Linked DNA regions of Thalassoglobus sp. JC818. The protein of the gene in region 2 binds, or shares a complex with, the protein of the main gene of each other region. Links are inferred from orthologs where the notes say so. Each region holds a gene or a part of one and is shown on either strand. Other genes may lie near its edges. The genes, in order: AB1L42_RS20615 and AB1L42_RS05215.

The links.
Region 1: the proteins of AB1L42_RS05215 (region 2) and AB1L42_RS20615 are in contact, whole or in part, in a crystal structure (PDB 8WTB), measured with the Bacillus subtilis proteins. The link is inferred for Thalassoglobus sp. JC818 from one-to-one orthologs.

The regions. Positions count from the first base shown.
Region 1 is NZ_JBFEFI010000009.1:115,929-125,639, forward strand. Bases 3,304-6,232 are described here. They hold AB1L42_RS20615 (UvrB/UvrC motif-containing protein), read right to left. Parts: upstream 5,066-6,232; coding sequence 4,541-5,065; downstream 3,304-4,540. Other genes in these bases: AB1L42_RS20610 (hypothetical protein), read left to right, coding at 3,304-3,539; trpE (anthranilate synthase component I), read left to right, coding at 5,287-6,232. Also shown: AB1L42_RS20600 (CPBP family glutamic-type intramembrane protease), read right to left, coding at 1-489; serine O-acetyltransferase EpsC, read left to right, coding at 1,210-2,145; more of AB1L42_RS20610, read left to right, coding at 2,898-3,303; more of trpE, read left to right, coding at 6,233-6,783; AB1L42_RS20625 (hypothetical protein), read left to right, coding at 7,372-9,711. UniProt on the Bacillus subtilis protein: Activates the phosphorylation activity of the protein-arginine kinase McsB. Is required for the delocalization of competence proteins from the cell poles.
Region 2 is NZ_JBFEFI010000002.1:183,190-192,886, reverse strand. Bases 3,106-6,020 are described here. They hold AB1L42_RS05215 (protein arginine kinase), read right to left. Parts: upstream 5,137-6,020; coding sequence 4,075-5,136; downstream 3,106-4,074. Other genes in these bases: AB1L42_RS05210 (ABC transporter ATP-binding protein), read right to left, coding at 5,444-6,020; ribA (GTP cyclohydrolase II), read right to left, coding at 3,106-3,973. Also shown: AB1L42_RS05225 (discoidin domain-containing protein), read left to right, coding at 1-2,700; more of ribA, read right to left, coding at 2,735-3,105; more of AB1L42_RS05210, read right to left, coding at 6,021-6,370; AB1L42_RS05205 (hypothetical protein), read right to left, coding at 6,447-8,792; AB1L42_RS05200 (hypothetical protein), read left to right, coding at 9,017-9,697. UniProt on the Bacillus subtilis protein: Catalyzes the specific phosphorylation of arginine residues in a large number of proteins.

The DNA.
Region 1 (9,711 bases), on a different replicon or contig from region 2:
GACAACCGGAATCAGCATCATCCGGAAAATCATTTCCTCGTACAGCCCCGCCCCGAGAAACGCAATCAGCTGAGTCGTCGCAGTGACTGCTTCCTCCGGTTCGCCGCTGATATCCATCGGAAAAGAGAGTGCCAGAAGCTGTCCGAGGAAGATGAGCACCATCGCAAAGATCAGGCTCTCTGCCAGCATCCCGAGAATTGTTTCCAGCTTACAACTCCATGATCGGTGAGCGATGAGTTGCCAGGACAACAGGCAGAGCGGAGCGAGAATGGGTACGAGGAACGGCGCCCCCCATCCCACCTCATTCCCGACTTGACGAATCCAAAGGTCAGCGCCGTTACGATGAGCAGCCAGACTGGAGTGGAAGACGACTCCCATTTCGTAAACGAGAAGCATTGGGAGAATGAACAGCGTCGAAGGCCACGGTTCTCGCGCCATCGACCAGTAACAGGCCTCCGAATTCTGATTGTTTTGCTTGGTTACTAGCATGATTAGTCACTACGCGAGACCGAACGCACTTCGTCGGTCTCAGCCAGCCATCGATCGACATCCCCTGATCGCCATGGCAACAGGTTGGGCTTCGGTTCTTCTCCGGTCATTTCTGCCGGTCGTCGGGAGATATCAGTTTCATCGACGGATTGGGGGCGGTCAGCGAAGAGAGTGACACCACAACCTTGTGGAAAAATGGGGAAGCCGGCGAATCAATAGCGCTAACCCGATTGCAAGAGTCGTGCATTCCAGAATGGTGCTGCGAATCGATCAAATTCTGCCGGTATTCAGTGCCGATGCTTCGAGCAAACGGTGATGACTTTCCCGAACCAGTTGTTCCACCACGCGGTCAATTCCGGTCCAAATCGGTTCGCGAACAAATTCAGATGCTTGATTGTCTGAATCTGCGGGTCTTACAATTTTTGACAGGTTCGCTGAGCAAGTCGTCCGCCCATGAAGAGAACCTCCCAGAATCCTTTTTCCAGGGACTCTACGATGAGCGTACCGCTGTCGATTGATTCCGACCGAATTGAACTGAGGCAGAAGATGAAATTCGCAGTCTGCTGTGACTGTTGCTGACCGGCGTGAGGCCGGTCGACTCGCATTTCTGCCTGTCAGAAATTGCTCTCACCTGAACGCTCGGTCAATGACCTGACGTCGGGTCGGAAAGATGCTTTGGCTTATTCTTCTGCTTCGCTCAATCTTCTCAGGGACAGTTCCATGGCTGCCGATTTTCGCCTCAAAGAACAACTGCACACACTGACCGACCGAATCGTCGAGAGCTATCAAGAAATCGGGAGAATCAATCATCTCGGTCATTGCCCGCTCCCCAGCTCGGCGATCGTCGTCGAAATCATCGATGACTTAAAAGAACTTCTCTATCCCGGCTATCGCCGCCGACAGACTCTTCACATGGGAAATGTGACCTATTTCGTCGGCGACTTGATCGATTCTCTGCATGACAAGCTGACCCAACAGTTTGCTCGAGCCTTGCGTTATGAATATGACCTGAAGTACGGAAAAGACTGTGATCGACGCAAGCTGATGGACTTCGAAGCCCGCGGCCAGCAGGAAGCGATCAAGTTTCTTGAATCGATTCCAAGCTTGCGACATCTGCTCGTGACGGATGTTGAAGCAGCTTATGATGGTGACCCAGCTGCAAGTGGACTGGACGAAATTATCTTCTGCTACCCCGGCCTCGAAGCCGTCACGGTGCACCGCATCGCCCATCAACTCTACCGGCAAGGCATTCCGCTCATCCCCCGGATTATGTCAGAGTGGTCGCACAACCAGACCGGAATTGATATTCATCCCGGAGCTCAGATCGGTCCATCATTCTTCATAGATCATGGAACGGGAGTCGTGATTGGCGAAACATGTGAGATTGGAACCAAGGTCAAAATTTACCAAGGTGTGACTCTCGGGGCGTTGAGTTTTGCCAAAGACAGCGACGGAAACCTTGTTCGTGGCACAAAGCGTCACCCAACAATCGAAGATGGAGTGGTGATTTATGCCAATGCGACCATCCTCGGCGGCGAAACGGTTGTCGGAACCAATTCGGTAATCGGAGCGAGTGTCTGGCTGACGAAAAGCGTCCCGCCCAATACCGTCGTCACCATCGAAACACCATCACTTCGCCTCCGCGAAGCGAGTTAGACTCGATTCTACGCGTCACAGTCACAGCATTGCCGACGCAGCATTCGTCGTCCAAAGCTGCGATCGGACGTTCTTCAATCATCGGTCGCCCTCAGGCTCTCTCTATTTAGAGTCAGTCTGAGGGCTTTCTTGTGTATCAGGCCGTTAAAGACACTCGAATCGCTGCTTCTGATCGACCGTGCACAGAGCTGACGAGCGGACTCTTGACCCGCTTCTCAACGCAATTGCTTGTCAGATCCGGCAATCATCCAATGACCTCTGGAGAGTTCGTACTCGATCAGGAGGTGATTACTGCGAATGTCATTGGGTAAAACTCCCCAAATTACCAGATAGCCTTACAACCGGACTTTCGGGTTCAAGTCGGGCAATTTGTCGCTGTGAGGCAACGGTCAAGGTGGAATTTCGTCGACACTGTCGGAATTTCTCTTCGGGGAGGCCACCCGAACAAATCCATAAACACCGATCCATAACACATTCTTCACATCACCTCCAAGACTGCCAAATATACCTAAGCTCTATGCTCTGCAATGTTTACATCACGTCCAACAGGCCTTACCCCCGTTCACGAATCGGCTGCTGTCAATTCAGGAGTTCGGAATTCTGAAATTTATTTCCAATTCCAATCCAATTGACTGGACATTGATAGAGGGGGTCATGGTAAATTAGGCAGAATCCCACCCCGGGCCGTTTCCGGGTACACCCAGATTGGGAAATTTTGGAAGAGTTCTCGTTGCACCTTGGAGAAATGAACTATGAACAAACTTGGCATTTTCGCTGCAGCTATGCTCGCTTTGTCCGTCGGACAAGCAGCAAACGCTGACATCACTTTTACGCAAGCTCAGCTTGCTGCGTTGTCTTTCGACAGCGCAACCGGAACTCCAGTCACTCTGTCTGGGTTCTTCAACACTGCTGGAACTCATGATGATGGTACACCTATGGGTGGAATTCAGGGGATTCAACAGGATGCCCGATCCACTTTCGGTGGCGCTTACGACATCCTTTACGGTGTTGACGTTGCAATCGACGCAACTGGCCACAACAACCTGACTCTTGAGTTCTCAAACGACAACGACAGCACCTGGATGGGTGGCCTGTGGGTCGAAGACGGGTCCGGAGCACGCGTTCTTAGTGCTACGACTTCACTTCCAGCTCTTGGCCCTCCAGGAGTTCCAACTCGTCTGTCCGTCAGCCTCGCTGGCATCGACGCATCTGACATCGTCAAAATTGGTGTCATCATCGGAGCAACTGGCTTGGGAACTCCTCCAAGCCCTAGTGCTGTCGACACTTTGCACATGTCATTCGCACCAGTTCCAGAACCAGGTACGATGATCCTTTGGGGAACTTTCGCCGCTCTCGGTGGTGTTCCTGCTCTGCGACGTCGTCGCCAGGCATAGTCCTGACTGCGATTCAGTTTCCGGGCAAAATTGAAGTTGATACGTAAAAGAGGAGATTGGTGGGAATGGTGTTGTTTCTGAGTCTCGGGATTGAGGCTCAGTAGGGTGGTTACAGGGCACCCCTCGGCCCTGCCAGGGAAGAGACCAGAAGGTCTATTTGGATTGCAGCCACTTGAAGACTTCCCCGATTCCTGGGTGTACAATCGCTTTAAAGTACTCGTCGACTAAGCTTTGAAACTACTGATTCTCCAAGGCCAGCAAGCAATTGCTGGCTTTGGTTTTTTTATGGGCTCCTACAAAGCGCCACTCAGCCCTTCGTTCATTCTAACGAGAGGATGAACGACTCGGATTGACGGAAATGCACTCCCGATTTGAAGGACTTGATGATTGTCTTGCGGCGCGAGCAATGTTGGCTTACTCAACACTTCAGAACAGCAAGAAGCAGCGTCAAGCAAACACCCGATCAAGGATATCTGAGAGAGACTGATCGTTTGCTCGAAATGTCTCAGCCTGAAAGACGAGTCGAACCGAGAGTGGCTCGATTCGCCGTCTTCAAACTCGAATTTCGGAGACGAATGTGGTTGGAGAAGTGTCGCAGGAATTACAAATCGCGGCTGTGAGACGTGTAGATTGTACAAGGATCTGACCGGCTGCTATTCGATCGCAACATCGCTGAATTGCGTAACACATTTGAAAGTAGACTTTTACGAATTGCACAGCCAAAGAATAGCTGACTCTGGCACGCACCGTGCTTTAATCTTTTCTCGGTGATTGAGAGACAAAAGAATTGAGACGCTTTTGTCGCTGAGGAGTCTTTCGGCCCCTTGAGAAAGGGCTGAATTGATCGAACCACTATAAAATCGAAACAGGCCGAGCGGTGTGAGAACCGTTCGGCCTGTTTCAGTTTGTCGTGTCAATTCGAGCAGCTTCAGGATGCAGATCAAGCTGTATTCACCGAACCAACGAAATCGTGTGGGTGACTGAGTTGGACAGAAGATCGCCTACGAAGTGCTCTCTGGAGACGGGGAATCACTTTCGATGGTTTGGATCTGGTCCCGCAATCGAGCGGCGAGTTCGTAGCGTTCATCGTCGATGGCTGATTTGAGTTCGTTCTTCAAACGAATCAGCTCGTAGTGCTGACGGCGATCATCGGAGACCTTCGGCGGAAACTTTCCAACATGCTGCGTTTCGCCGTGATGAATGCTCTCCAGAATCGGAATGAGTTGGTTGTGGAACAATTCATAGCAATTTGGACATCCAAGACGTCCCTGGCTGCGGAAGAGTTTGAATGTCATTCCGCAGTGCGGACACGCCTGTTCTCGCTCTTCAGGCGTATCCGACTCGATTGATCCGACTCCGCCGATTGACAGAGGATCATCGATGTCATCGGGAATTCCCCCAACTTCAACGGTGCTGAGATAGTCTTTCGCACATTGTTCGCAGAGATGAACGGAAACAGATTTTCCGCTCTTCAGTTCGGTGATATGAAGGGTCGCCTGTTTTGTGCATCGTAGACATTTCTTCATGACACCCTCGATTCAAAGAGATTTCCGTCGATTTTTGCAGTTCCTGCCGCAGCTTTCGAAGCGTGGCCATTGCAAGCAATGGGCGCAGCAAGACTATGAAGCTCTGATTTTTTGCAATTCTATTGCGGTGGCGAGTGAAGTCAATTCGAGGAGACACGTCCGTTGAGGACCCCTTTGAAGTCGCTATCATTGCGACTGAACGTTTTCACCCAGGATTGATGATGCATCATACGCCGACTTTCGAAGAGTTCCGCTCGAGTCAGTTTCATTCCAAGCTGATCCCGGTTTTCCGAAAGCTCTACAGTGACACACTCACGCCAGTCACTGCATTCTGTAAGGCAAACTGGTCGCGTGAAGCGTTTCTGTTTGAGAGCGTTGTGGGTGGCGAAAAGGTTGGCCGCTACAGCTTTCTCGGAGGGAATCCGTACTTACGGCTCGAAGCATACGGCAATGAACTTGAGGTGACTCAAGATGGCGTTACCGAACGACAAACTGTTTCGGACCCGTTGGCGACGCTCGCGGAGATGATCGAAAACTACCCGTCCGAGCATCATCATGGGCTTCCGCGATTCGTGGGTGGGGCCGTTGGTTATGCTGGCTATGATGTGGTGAGGTACAGCGAAGACCTGCCTTCGCCGCCGGAAGACGACCGACAGCTTCCCGATCTGTCATTCGCGTTCTATGAGTCGATGATCATTTTTGATCACATAGAGAAAACGATTATCGTCGTCGCTCATGCTCGAACGGACACCGACGACCTCAAAACGGAATACGAGCAAGCGTGTTCACGAGTCGACGAACTGTGTCATCGGCTGCAGCAGCCTCTCGGAACTCTGGCCGTACCTGATGTGATTTCGAAAGTTGATCCGGTTTCGAACTGGGTTTCCAACTTTTCTGAAGCTGAGTACTGCGAAGCGGTCGAAAAGTGTAAATCTTACATTCGAGCTGGCGACATCTTTCAGGTGGTGCTCAGTCAAAGACTCGAGTTGGAAACGAGTGTTGCGCCGCTGGATGTTTACCGGGCATTAAGGGTCGTCAATCCCAGCCCGTTCATGTTTCTGCTTCAGACGCCGAAGACAACACTGGTCGGAAGCTCCCCTGAGATTATGGTCCGGGTCGAAGATCGTGAGACCACAATCCGTCCGCTGGCTGGGACTCGCAAGCGAGGTGAAACCGAGGCAGAAGATCAGGCGCTTGCGGAAGAACTTGTCGCAGATCCTAAAGAACGTGCCGAACACGTAATGCTGGTGGACCTTGCGAGAAACGACGTGGGGCGAATCGCTGACTACGGGACTGTCAGTCTCAGCGATGTGATGGTTGTCGAGCGATACAGCCATGTGATGCACATCACTTCGAATGTGAAGGGGCATTTGCGAGACGGGCTGACAAGCCTCGACGCTCTCCGGGCTGGGCTCCCAGCTGGAACGGTTTCCGGTGCTCCGAAAGTTCGAGCGATGGAAATCATCGATGAGCTCGAACGACATCGACGCGGACCTTATGCCGGAGCGGTTGGCTACATCGATTTCACAGGGAATATGGATACCTGTATTGCACTGCGTACGCTCGTGATGACCGGAAACAAGGCGTATGTGCAAGCTGGTGCGGGGATTGTGGCTGACAGCGTGCCGGAAGCGGAGTATCAGGAGACGCTGAACAAAGCCCGGGGACTGCTGACGGCAATCGCTCTCGCTGAGGCAATTCAAGAGAGTGAAGAGTAGAGTCGCGCAGGTCGGTTCCTGAATGCGCTGTTGCGCCGCTCCACTAATAACTTTTCGACAACTACTGCCGGTTTTGCAGCTGTTTTCCGAATCGATCTCACTCTTTGAATCGCACGCTATCTATCAGCGATTGCTCCATTGCGATCATGTCACGAGCCGCAAAAGTTCTCGCTGGCCGCATGTGAGAGATTCCTCATGAATCGGTATGCATGCCAGATTGAACAGCGAATCAGCTGGGGCACCGCCTGATCGATGGCAATTTTTGCCGATCTGATTTTTTGGGGTTGATCAATAATCTGAAAATATTGACCCGGATTGAACTTTCACTCTAAAACCGTCGCAATCCTCAGTTTCTCACCAAATCTACCCTTCTTCCGGTACTTCAACACCTTGAGTCACTACCGGAAAGCCCACCTCTCTTTATCCCACCCGGAACTTCCGTTCCAGTCCGCATAATCGGCTGCCGATAACTGATATGACCGGCTCCGTCGGATCAACTGGAAAAATACGTTTACCCGCAAAATCTGGCACAATCGGTCCCTGTTGGAAGGGTCCGTGACTGCCTCCGTCTCAATTTTGGGGCAACCAATGACTTCGCGCAAAGCCTGTCTTATCGGACTACTATGTTTCGCGCTGATGCCAAGACCCGCATCAGCGCAAACGGCCTACGTTTCGGATGAATCCGTAACGGGGTATCACAGTGGCAGCCTCTATAGTGCTGTCATGCCAATGGCATTCCCACGGAGTTTCCTCTTCGCCAGAGGTGACTTCGGGAATCGACCCGGTGTCAGCAATGACTACTTTGCTGCCGGGGGATTCATGCCCATGGAACTTTATGGTCCGGGGGAAGTGACCTTCCTTGAAGGGCAGGTCTGGATCACCGAACAAAACGAACAGTCCATCGTCGGTGGTACCGCCGGTATTGGTCATCGCTGGATGATCATGGACTATTCCCAAGCAGTCGGTCTGAACGGCTTCTTAGCCTGGGACCAGAGTGCCAACGGGTATAGTTACGATGGGTTTTCGCTCGGTGGTGAGTGGATGACCGATTACGTCCAGGCAACGATCAATGGATACGTTCCCTGGAATGACCGCATTAACAACGTGGGTGATCCCGTTGTGATGACCCAACAGCCCGTGTTCACTGGTCCGAATCTTGCATTCCGAGCAATGCAGGGTGTGGAAGAGCAGTTGAAAGGGATGGACGCAGAAATCGGTACTGCGATCCCACACGCGGAGTGGTTGTCAGCTTACGTCGGTGTCTATCACTTTGATGCTGCCGAAGAAAACGACTTCACTGGAGCCAGTGGTCGTGTTCAAGCGGACTTCAACAACGCTGTCTTCAGCCTGACAGTTTCCGACGATGATCGTTTCGGAACAACTGTCAACTTCAACGCTGAGTTGCGACTGAACGGTGGCCAGCTCTCATTCATGCCACGCTACCGCACGCTTGATACCCAGATGCACGATCGAGTCCGACGCCGTACTCGAATTCCAACACTCGAATACGCAAGCGAGCGGGGACGTGTTCTGGCCATCAACCCAGCGGATGATCTGCCTTACGAATTCATCCACGTCGACAACACAGCTGGCGGTGGAGGAGACGGAACATTCGAGAATCCGTTCAACGAACTCGACCTTGCCAGCAACATGCCGAACGCCGACATCATCCTGGCGTATCGCGGAAACACAAGCCCAACGAATTTGCTGAACGCAAACGATGGGCTCATCCTGGAAGACAACCAGATTGTTCTTGGACAAGGACATGAGTTCTTCCTCGAAACCGCGAACTTCCCAGGCGTCTTCGTTCAGCTGCCAGGTTTCAGCGGAAATGGAAACAATCCATTCATCGGTGGAAATGCAGGTGCTGACCTGATCACTCTTGCCAACAACAACACGATTCTCGGCCTGAACACTGTCACCGATGGTGGAAGTGCAATCGTTGGTTCGGACATCACGAATGTTGTCATCGACGAGATCAACCGAGACTTCGACATCCTCGGTGGCGACATCACCGGAACCGGCAATGGAATCATGCTTTCCAATGTCTCGGGAGTTGCTTCGATCACCAACGTTGGGTTCGGAATCGACGATCCAACCGGGATGAATGGAACTCGTGGAATCTCCATCTCCAACACAGACACAGCTGACCTCGATGTTCTGATCGCTAACGATCCAACTGAGTTCCCTGATCTCGCGATCACTGGAGCTTCGCTCGGAATCGAACTCGCAAGCGACAACTCGACAATTGATGCATTGATTGTTGACATCAACGCTGACGGAAACGGAACTGGTCTTCGAACAACTGTCACAAACGCAGGTGACATGAATGTTGCGATCGACAACAGCTCATTCAACGACACCACCAGCGGAAACGGCATTGAAGTTGTCGGTTCTATGGCTGGTTCAGTCGTCCTGACTGCAACTGACACCACAGCAGACAACTCCAGCAACGCTGGCTTGGCTGTTCTCGTTGATGATGCTGCTGCCGACGTACTTGTTGTCGGTGGAAGCTTCAACGACGCTGGCACAGACGCAGTTGCTGTCGAAGGTGACAACAACGCAAGCGTGACTGTTCTGCTCGCAGAAACCACAGGCACAGGTGCCACTGACAACGGTGTCCGCATTCAACTTGAAAACACAAGTTCTGGTCTCGTCGAACTGGAAGACACAGACTTCACTGGTGCAACTGGGGACGGAATCAACGTGCTTCTCGATTCCGGTTCAGACCTGGCACTGATGGGAACTGACTCCATCTTCGGTGACAACGATCCAATGGGAACCGGTGACGGTCTCGATGTTGTCGCGAACAATGGATCTACTTTCCAGGGTGACTTTGACAGCACTTCATTCGCGAACGCAGCCGGCAACGGAATCGCGATTGCTGCTGATGGAAACGCAACTGTTGCCACACTCGACTTGAGCGAC
Region 2 (9,697 bases):
GACTGGAAGACCGTTGTTGATCGGTCGGAGAACACGACCGAGACCGGAATCACAACGCATCAGTTCGACCCGGTCAAAGCGAATCGCATTCGAGTCACCTTTCTTGGTTCAAACTCCGGCGGATGGGGAAGCATCAGCGAATTCGCAGCTTACTCCGGAGATCCTCCTCCCGAGTTCGAACTTGTCGAGTCATCGACCAATGTCACGGTTGCTGATGTCAATGCCCCTGACGGATTCAACGTGCGTCTGTTCGGTGTTCCACCAGAGATCAATTATCCCGTCTGCCTGACAGCGGACTATTCCGGAGATGTTTTCATCGGAGTCGATGAGCAAGGGTCACTCGGCAAAGAAGCGGGACGCGGAAAAGTCCTTCGCGGTCGAGACACCAACGGCGACGGAACAGCCGACGAAGTCCAGTTGTTTGCCAAGATGGATCACCCTCGCGGCCTCTTCTACGACGACAATTCTCTGTGGGTCTTACATCCTCCATTCTTGACCGTGTTTCACGATCGCGATGGAGATGGAACAGCCGACGAGCAGCAAACACTGATCGAAGGAATCAGCACAGACTTCGTCAACAAGCGCGGAGCGGATCACACGACCAACGGCATCCGCATGGGGATTGATGGCTGGCTCTACATCGCCGTTGGTGATTTCGGATTCACACATGCAGTCGGTGCGGACGGAACGGAGTTGTCTCGTCGAGGCGGAGGTATCGTTCGCGTCCGCCCGGATGGTTCCGAGATGGAAATCTACTGCTGGGGATTGAGAAACATTCTCGATGTCTCCATCGACCCATTCATGAATATCTTCACTCGCGACAACACTAACGACGGCGGAGAATGGAACGTTCGGCTTTCACACATTCTGCAGTCTGCGGAGTTCGGTTATCCCTCGCTGTTCATGAACTACACCGATGAAATCATGCCGCCTCTCGCGGATTACGGCGGAGGCTCTGGCTGTGGAACGTTCTTTCTGCACGATGCTCAATGGCCTGAAAACTACAACAACACTCTTTACACATGCGACTGGGGACGCAGCGAAGTCTTCCTGCATAATCTTCCTGAAAGCGGCCCGACATACCTCCCGCATCAGCAATCGTTCTTGCGGATTCCCCGCCCTACGGACATCGACATTGATGCCGCTGGCAGGATGTATGTGAGCAGTTGGAAGAACGGAAACTTCGCCTACGACGGCCCCGATGTCGGTTTCGTCGCTCAGATCGTTCCGGATGGACTCACACCTGCCGCGCTTCCCGACCTGAAAAAACTCGACGATACGGTGCTTGTCTCACAGCTTCGAGCTGGGAACATGAAGCAGCGGCTCTACGCTCAACGTGAAATCCTCCGGCGTGATGAGCATGCGAATCTCGATTCGCTTCTGACGACACTCATGAATGATCCAGATGGACAGGACTTCGCACGCGTCGCGGCACTTTACACACTCAAACAGCTTCGCGGAGTGGAGAGTCACCCTGAACTGCTCGAAGCGTTGACCGATCCTCTGCTTCGCGAACATGCTCTGCGTGCTCTCACGGATCGCCGCACTGAGTTCGATGGCGTGACGAGCGCAGCCATCATTCCGTATCTGAGCGATCCTTCTCCTCGCGTCGTTGCGCAGGCGATCATCAGCCTTGGACGTCTCGGTGATTCTTCGATCGCAGAGAATCTGATTCCCTTGACTGTTCGACAGTCTGACACGCCTCGTGCCACAGCTCACAACGTCGCCGATGCCGATGCTGTCATTCCGCATCTCGCCATCCGCGCGTTGGTGAACCTGCAAGCTGGCGAAGCGTGTCTGCAAGCGCTCGACACTCCCTACCGCGACGGAGCGATTCAGGCTTTGCGATGGATGCACGATCCAGTCGTCGTGACTAATCTTATCGAAAGACTTCAACAAGCTTCTGACGCACAGTCAGCAAGCGATCTCCTCTCGGTTCTTGTTCGGCTCTATCATCGCGAAGGAGACTACAAAGAAGGTTGGTGGGGAACTCGTCCCGATCGAACCGGACCGTATTACGATCGGCAACCCTGGGAAGAAACTGCACGAATCGAAGAGGCCATCGTCTCGCACTATCAGTCTGCGGATGAAATCGGAAAAGAACGTCTGCTCGGAGAGATGATCCGGCATCGAGTTCACCCTAGCCAACTTCCGAAATCACTCTTCGAAGATCACAAGCAGACCGAATCGAACCAGCCAATCGCCATCCCGACAGTTGATCCCGACAATCCCAACCAAATCGCCAACATGACCTTTGAGGAGGTGCTTGAACGAACCCTCAATGCGGAAGGGAACGTCAAACGGGGACGACGCGTTTTCCTTCAGCAATCCTGCATCGCCTGTCACACGTATACTGAAGGGCAAGACCCGAAAGGGCCGCACTTGGCGGACATTGGAAAGCGGTATACCCGCGAGCAACTGATCGAATCGATCCTGAAACCGAGTGCAAAAATCGCTCAGGGATTCGACACCTATTCATTCATCACGACAGAAGGCAAGATTTACTCGGGCTTCATCGTGGGACGCAGCGCTGAAGAAGTGAAGCTGCGACAGGCGAATGGTCTTTCTCAAACGATTCTTCAAAACGAAATCGAAGAACAGGTTCAGCGAACCGAATCGATGATGCCGCAAGGGATCGTCAACAATCTCACCCCGGAAGAACTCGCTCACCTGCTCGCGTTCTTAGAGCAACTCAAGTAGGCACTCGGCAGACGTTCCAACTCTCGCTGAGCGACTACTGGTTGCTCGGCGGGAGGATGTGTCCCATTTTGTCTCTCTTGGCCTGCATGTATCGCTCACGATGGACATGCGGCGGAGCCACCAACGGGACCTGTTCAACAACGCGCAGATCGACCCAGTTCTCGAACGCTTCGGTCTTCTTGGGATTGTTCGTCAGGATTCGAACCTGCTTCAGCCCGAGGTCTTTGAGAATTTGAAGCCCGACCATGTAGTCTCGCAGGTCCGCTTTGAATCCCAATCGATGATTGGCTTCAACCGTATCAAAACCCTCATCCTGCAGCTGATAAGCTTTCAGTTTCGCGGTCAGACCGATGCCGCGACCTTCTTGAGGGAGGTAGACAACAGCTCCGCAACCTTCTGCGACAATCATCTGCATCGCAATGTGCAATTGATCTCCGCAATCGCAGCGCAGCGACCCCAGAATGTCACCTGTGAAACAGGACGAATGCATGCGTACGAGAGGAGCTTCAACGGAATTCAAATCCCCCCAGACGATGGCAATCGGTTCCTGATCTTCGTGATCGACTTTGTATGCGATGAACTTCGGAGTTCCGTAATCTTCTGTTGGAATCTCAACTTCTGCTTCGCGGTGAATCAGGTTCTCGCGGATTCTTCGGTGCTGGATGATTTCGGCGATCGAAATAATTGGAATGTCATGTTCCTTCGAAAACTCCTCGAGTTCTTCGATTCCAGCCATCCCAAAACCGCGCTGGCTACAAATCTCGATGATGCAGCCGACGGGATGCAAACCCGCCATTTTTAGAAGATCGATGGATGCTTCCGTGTGACCAGCCCTTCTGAGAACGCCCCCCTCGCGAGCGAGAAGTGGATTCACATGCCCCGGTTTGACGAAGTCGTTCTTTTGCGAATTCGGATCTGCGAGTGCATTCAACGTTAGTGATCGACTTTCAGCACTGACACCTGTGCCAGAGTCCTTATGGTCGACAAGCATCAGGAATGGGGTCTGATGCGAAGACGTATTCGATTCAGCATCAACGATCGGATTGAGCTGAAGCCTCTCAGCAACATCGTGGGTCAGCGGAGCACAAAGCACACCCGCAGCCCGTCGCATCATGAAGTCGACCTTTTCAGGCGTCATGAACTGGGCTGCACACAGCAAGTCTCCTTCGTTCTCGCGATCTTTTGCATCGAGAACAATGACCATTTTCCCTTCTTGCAAACGTTGCAGGATGAGATCCAGGTTGCGTCGACTGGTGCTCTCGGGAGTTGTCATTGGAATGCTTTGCCTTAAGTTTGCATACGTCGCGAATGAGTCGACGGTGCCAGAGATGACCTGTTGATCAAACACTCACGATCACCGTCTCGGAATGTGCTCTAGTTTTGTGGAGGTCTTGTCAGTCGATCTCGCAGGTAAGCTGCGCGAACTACGTTCCGCTGCGTCGATTCGAGTTCTTCGCCCCGAATCTTCTGCAGGTGTGCTGGCTGAATGTGCATGAACAGCTCGTTGACGGTCGAGATTTCGACGTCATCAACTAAACCGAGATTGATTCCCATACGAACACTGGAAAGTTTTTCCATGGTCTCTTCGGAGGAAATCTGCCGAGCGCTGCTCAAGACACCCAAAGCTCGGGACACCTGATCGTGCAGCCGTTGACGATCTTCCTTGATAAGTGCCTGACGTGCTCGTCGTTCGTAATCCAGAATGTCCGGAATCACACGTTTGACGTTCTGGATAATTTGCTCTTCGGTGCGTCCAAGCGTGACTTGATTCGAGATTTGATAGAAATCTCCCATCGCCTGACTCCCTTCGCCGTAGAGTCCGCGCACTGCGAGATTCATTTTGTGCATGGCCTGAAAGACCTTCTGAATCTCCTTGGTCAACACCAAGGCGGGAAGGTGCAACATGACGCTGACGCGCATGCCTGTGCCCGCATTTGTGGGGCAGGACGTGAGGTACCCGAATTCATCGCTGAACGCGAAAGAGACTCTTTCTTCTAACTCGTCATCGATTTTGTTGATCTGCGTCCACGCCGATTCCAATGCGTAGCCACTTCGAAAGACCTGCATTCTCAGATGATCTTCTTCATTGATCATCAAACTCACCGTTTCGAGTGCTCCGATGCAGGCGCTCCGAGCCCCTGAGCTCTCAGCGTGTTCGCGGCTGATGAGTTGTCGTTCAACCAAGAATTTTCGATCGAGGTCATCGATTTGATCGACATCGATCACCTTCAAATCGGAAGCCGTTGAGAGTTCGCGGATGTTCTCTTTCAGCAGAGCTTCGGTCTCGCGACGAGTTGATTCGTCGGCCCGCGGGGGAAAAGTGAAATCCGCGACGTTCCGGGCCAAACGGATTCGGCTGGAAATCACAATATCCGATTCCGGACCGGTTCCGCGCAACCACTCACCGCTGGTCGCCTTGAGATCATCGAATTCCACCTGAGAAACTCCCTCCACTCTCGATTGTGCCTGGTACCGTCGACGAATTCGTGAGAAGTGATCCGAAAACCCGAACATCGGATTAACATCCGAGACCCAAACCGAGTCAAAAACGGGTTTGGGACACGTTCTATTCTCCCGTGTCGCTCGGTTTCTGGCAACGGTCGGAACTCAGAGTTTCTTGATTTACCCGAGCAGTTCGCAGCACTTTTGCGTTTTTGAGGCAGTCTTTTCGAACTCGCAGCTGTCGAAACCGCTGTCCAATCATGTACGACGAGCCCACATCCCGGAAGGCTGATGAAATGCTTTACTGCTGCATCCCTTTGGTCAATTCCATGAAGGCGGTCTCGAGATTGACTTCCTCTTCCCGGAACTGACGGAGCTTGAAACCTGCCTGAATCAGCTCCGACGGCAGATCACTGTAATCATCGCTGCCTGCGTTGAGTGTCACGAAGATCGTCTCACCGGTAATTGAGACCCCTTTCACAAGGTCGTGCTGTTCCAGCAACTTCGCTGCCGGTTCCGGGTCACCGATCACTCGAATTTCGAGCAGAGTCGCTTCACGCGCCTTTTTCATGACGTCAGCGACATAGTCATCGACGAGCATGTTTCCCTTTTCGATGATCCCAACTCGAGTACAGACATCGGCCAGCTCAGGAAGGATGTGGCTGGAAACGATAACGGTTTTCTTCATCTCCCCGAGTCGACGCAGGAGCTTTCGAATCTCGATACGAGCACGCGGGTCCAATCCACTCGCAGGCTCATCCAGCAAGAGAACCTGAGGATCGTGCAGCAGTGTCCGCGCCAGCCCGATTCGCTGGGTCTGCCCTCGCGACAATTGGGAGACCATTGCATCTCGCTTGAACGACATGTCGACCAGTTCGAGTTTTTCCTCGCAGACCTTTCGTCGCCCCGGACCATTGATGCGATAAGTCGAAGCGAAGAATTCCAGATACTCGATGACTGTCATGTCGTCATAGACACCGAAGAAGTCGGGCATGTAGCCGACGAGCCGGCGGATTTCATCCGGGTTGGTGTAGATCGACTTTCCGCAGACGTAACACTCACCATAGTCGGGATTGAGCAGCGTCGCGATCATTCGCATCGTGGTGGTCTTCCCCGATCCGTTGGGACCGATGAACCCGAAGACATCGCCTTCCTTGAGTGAAATCGTGATCTCGTTCGCAGCGACAAGATCTCCATACCGCTTCGTGAGTTTGATGGTTTCAATCACAACACTGATTCCAGAACATATTGAAAAATGAGGCCAAGGAGATGGCGGTCGATTTGTATTCAGTAATCGCTGATCACTAAGGAACTTTCAGCAAGTTTGGATCAGGCGGAGCGTTCAGAGCAGCAGCATCGACTTGAACGGGAAGGATGATCCGGACGATCGTGGCTCGGTCTTCGTATTCGGGGGCTTCGCCATTAATGTTGTAGTTCGTGGCCCCTCGCTCCATGCGGCCAAACAGGACCGCCTTGCCCAATTCGATTTGTTGAGACAGATCCAGTTCTTCCAGCGACTGGTTGGAGAGCGTCGAGTACTCACGCCCTCCAGTGACGGTGTAGAATGTCAGGATTCTCATGATGTCGTAAGCGTCTCTGGAAAACGGATCGTACCGTTCTCGATCAACCTGTCCGTCCACTTTCGTCGAGACTTTTCCCTGACGGGTTGAGGTCCGAATTCTGAGCAAGACACCACGCAAAATATTGGTTCGTGCCAGATCCAACTGAAATGTTTCCCCCGGTTTCAGGGGCTGAAGTCCTTCCCCAGAAGTCGTGCGAGGAGAGTATGCGAAATTGTCGTAAGCCAGAAACCAGTCCTGAATCTCCCCCGGCAGCTCATGCGAGATGCTTCCCTGGAGTCGTCCGTTCCCTCGATCGTACAGGTCTGAGGAAACGAGCGTTTTCATGTCGACGCCTGCTTCCCATTCACTTGCGACGGAACCAGTCGACCAGACTCGAATCGGTAAATCGAAGACTTCGTCTCCCAAGTCCGAAACACTGTAAGCTGGCTTTTGACTATCCAGACCACCGGAGCGATACATGCCGCGATAGCCCGATTCTGGTCGTTCGACCCAGCTTGTCAGAGTGAAATCGACATTGTCATCAGAGAGTGCCTCGCCGAAGTCCACGATCGCATGTGTGTCGTATCGACTCGACGTCGGGCTGTAGAGATTGAACCAGCTTCTCCCGCGAACAGTTCCAATCGTTGCGTCGACATCCACCACTTCCATCTGGCGGGCGGACATTGGATGTGAATTCGTCGCATTGGCTGAACTTAATGTCGTGTAGACAATCAGTCCCAGCCACAGAGGAAATGTGATCCATGTTAGATTCGGACGTCGAATGACGTGATGGACGAGGTAATAGTCAATGGGTCCGACGAGGATCGCCAACAGTGCCATCCAGCCCATTGAGACCCAATATGAGTGTCTTGGAATCTCGTCGGTCGAGTCGATTGCCTGGATGATCTGTGTTTGAAAATCTGCAACTCCCGTTGGACTCAAACCGCTGTCGTCTCGCTGCTGCAGAAATTCTGGATCGTTCCAGAGAGGATCACGCCCTGCAAGAATCATCGCCAGCTCTGCTCGTGAACCCCATTCAGAAAGAGGCTCCTGATCGAGGCGTAAAGCGAAGATCGTCACTAAACCGAGTCCAACTCCCGATCGAATGATCATTGGCTGATTCAATCCTGAAGCGACGACAAGCCCATTCTCAGCATGCAGGTCTGCACCGGTCAAACTTCCGATCATTCGCAACCGACCGCTTCCCGGAATGATCGCGTTCAACGGACCCAGGTTCCGAATCTCCGCAGTCCCGTGCGGCTGATTGGGAAGCCAGCTGGCGAGCGAACTGTTGTTCAGCAACTCAGCATCTGCTCCGACTGCCAAAACGAGGCGACCACCCCGCTCAACCCACTTCTGCATCGCTGCGGAAGCTTCTTCGGAAACGGGTGTGTCTGCATTAATAACGATGACATCGACCGAGTCGAGCGACCGTCCGGTCCCCCGCCAGTCGCCGAAGTCTTCCAACGAGACGAGTTGAATCGCTTTCGCGTTCACAGCTGAAGCACGGCGAAATGCAGCTTCGAATGCTGGCTGTTCACCAGCGATCATCCACAGTTGTGCATTCTGCTCGAGTGAATACAAACTCCCTGCTCCGTCTGCACGCAGAAGCTTTGAGGCGACCACTCGTCCTTCAGACAGAATTTCAATCAACACAGAGGCATCATTTCGCCCATTGCGAAACAGTGCTTCCACGTGCTGGAGAGAATCCGAACTCCCCGAGAGTGGCGGTAACGATGTGTAGACAGCATGACCATCGGGATCGACTGTGCGAATTCGCGGCGTTAGTTCTCCGCTTGAAGATACGCCTTCTTCACTGGAGTTTGACACATTGGAAACCTGAACGTCGAATCGCAGAGGTGCCCATCGACCGATCTTGAACCAGCCGTCGACTCCGCCTGAAGCATTGAGAATCTCGACTTCGGCACTCGCACTGTTTGCGAAGAGAAGGACAAACAGGCTCAAACAACCCCAAAACGCACTCGACCGAAATCGCGCGTAGTCGACGGATTTTCGGTGGACGAATTGTTGATTGTTTTGAAAGAACTGAGAGATTGTCATGTAAATTGATTGATCGAAAGAAGCCATCACAGCGTTTACCAACGAACTGCGGCAAATTTGCGTAGTATAGGGCATCAACGCCTCCGGAATAGGGCGTCGTGACCGGTCAAGTGTACAGATTCGGTGAGTCTCCGTATCGTATTACGGTAACGAGAATGAAAAATTAAGAACGTTCGGAGCCTTCCGGATTCAGTTTTCGAGAATTTCAACGATTTCCCATCCGTCACAGTTGATCAGGGTCACTGAATCACATGTGGAAATACTTCACAGCACGCGCCTTCTGGATTTTGCTCTTTGCAACATTTGTACAGGTGGCAGCCACACCGCTTCATGCTGAGTTGCAAGTCGAGGGAAAACCGAAGTGGGGCCTGGACGGGCGAGTCACGCCGCAGCACTTCAACCTCTTGACGGTCCGCGTTTTCAACAACTCTGAAGAACCCTGGCAGGGTGCCGTCTCGCTGACTCCGATTCTGGGCTTTCAGCCTGTCGATGTTCCGGTCCTGCAACCCGACCTCTACATCGAGCCTTATGGGAACCGCGATCTGCAGTTCGTGATTTACCTGCAATCTGCCTCTGACACCCGATTGGAATGGGGACCGCTCATCAGAGGACGGGTTCTGGCTGAGGACTCTTATAAGATCGACGAGCCGGATGATTCTCCCGGTTCTGTGGCTGTCGAATTGATCCGTCCTGAAGGTCGTTCGAAGTTTCAATCTGTGCCTGCGTTCGCGGAAGACCTCTTTCCGACCAATCCGATTGTCCTGAACAAGCTGACGCGTGTTTATCTCGACCACACACCGAGATGGCAGGAGCCGCAGATTCAGGCGTTTCGAGACTGGCTATTCGCTGGGGGAACGGTCTCTTTGATCGCGGACAATGTCGGTGAATATCCCGAGTTCCCCGCTTCCCTGAGTGAACTCAACGAGCCGTCC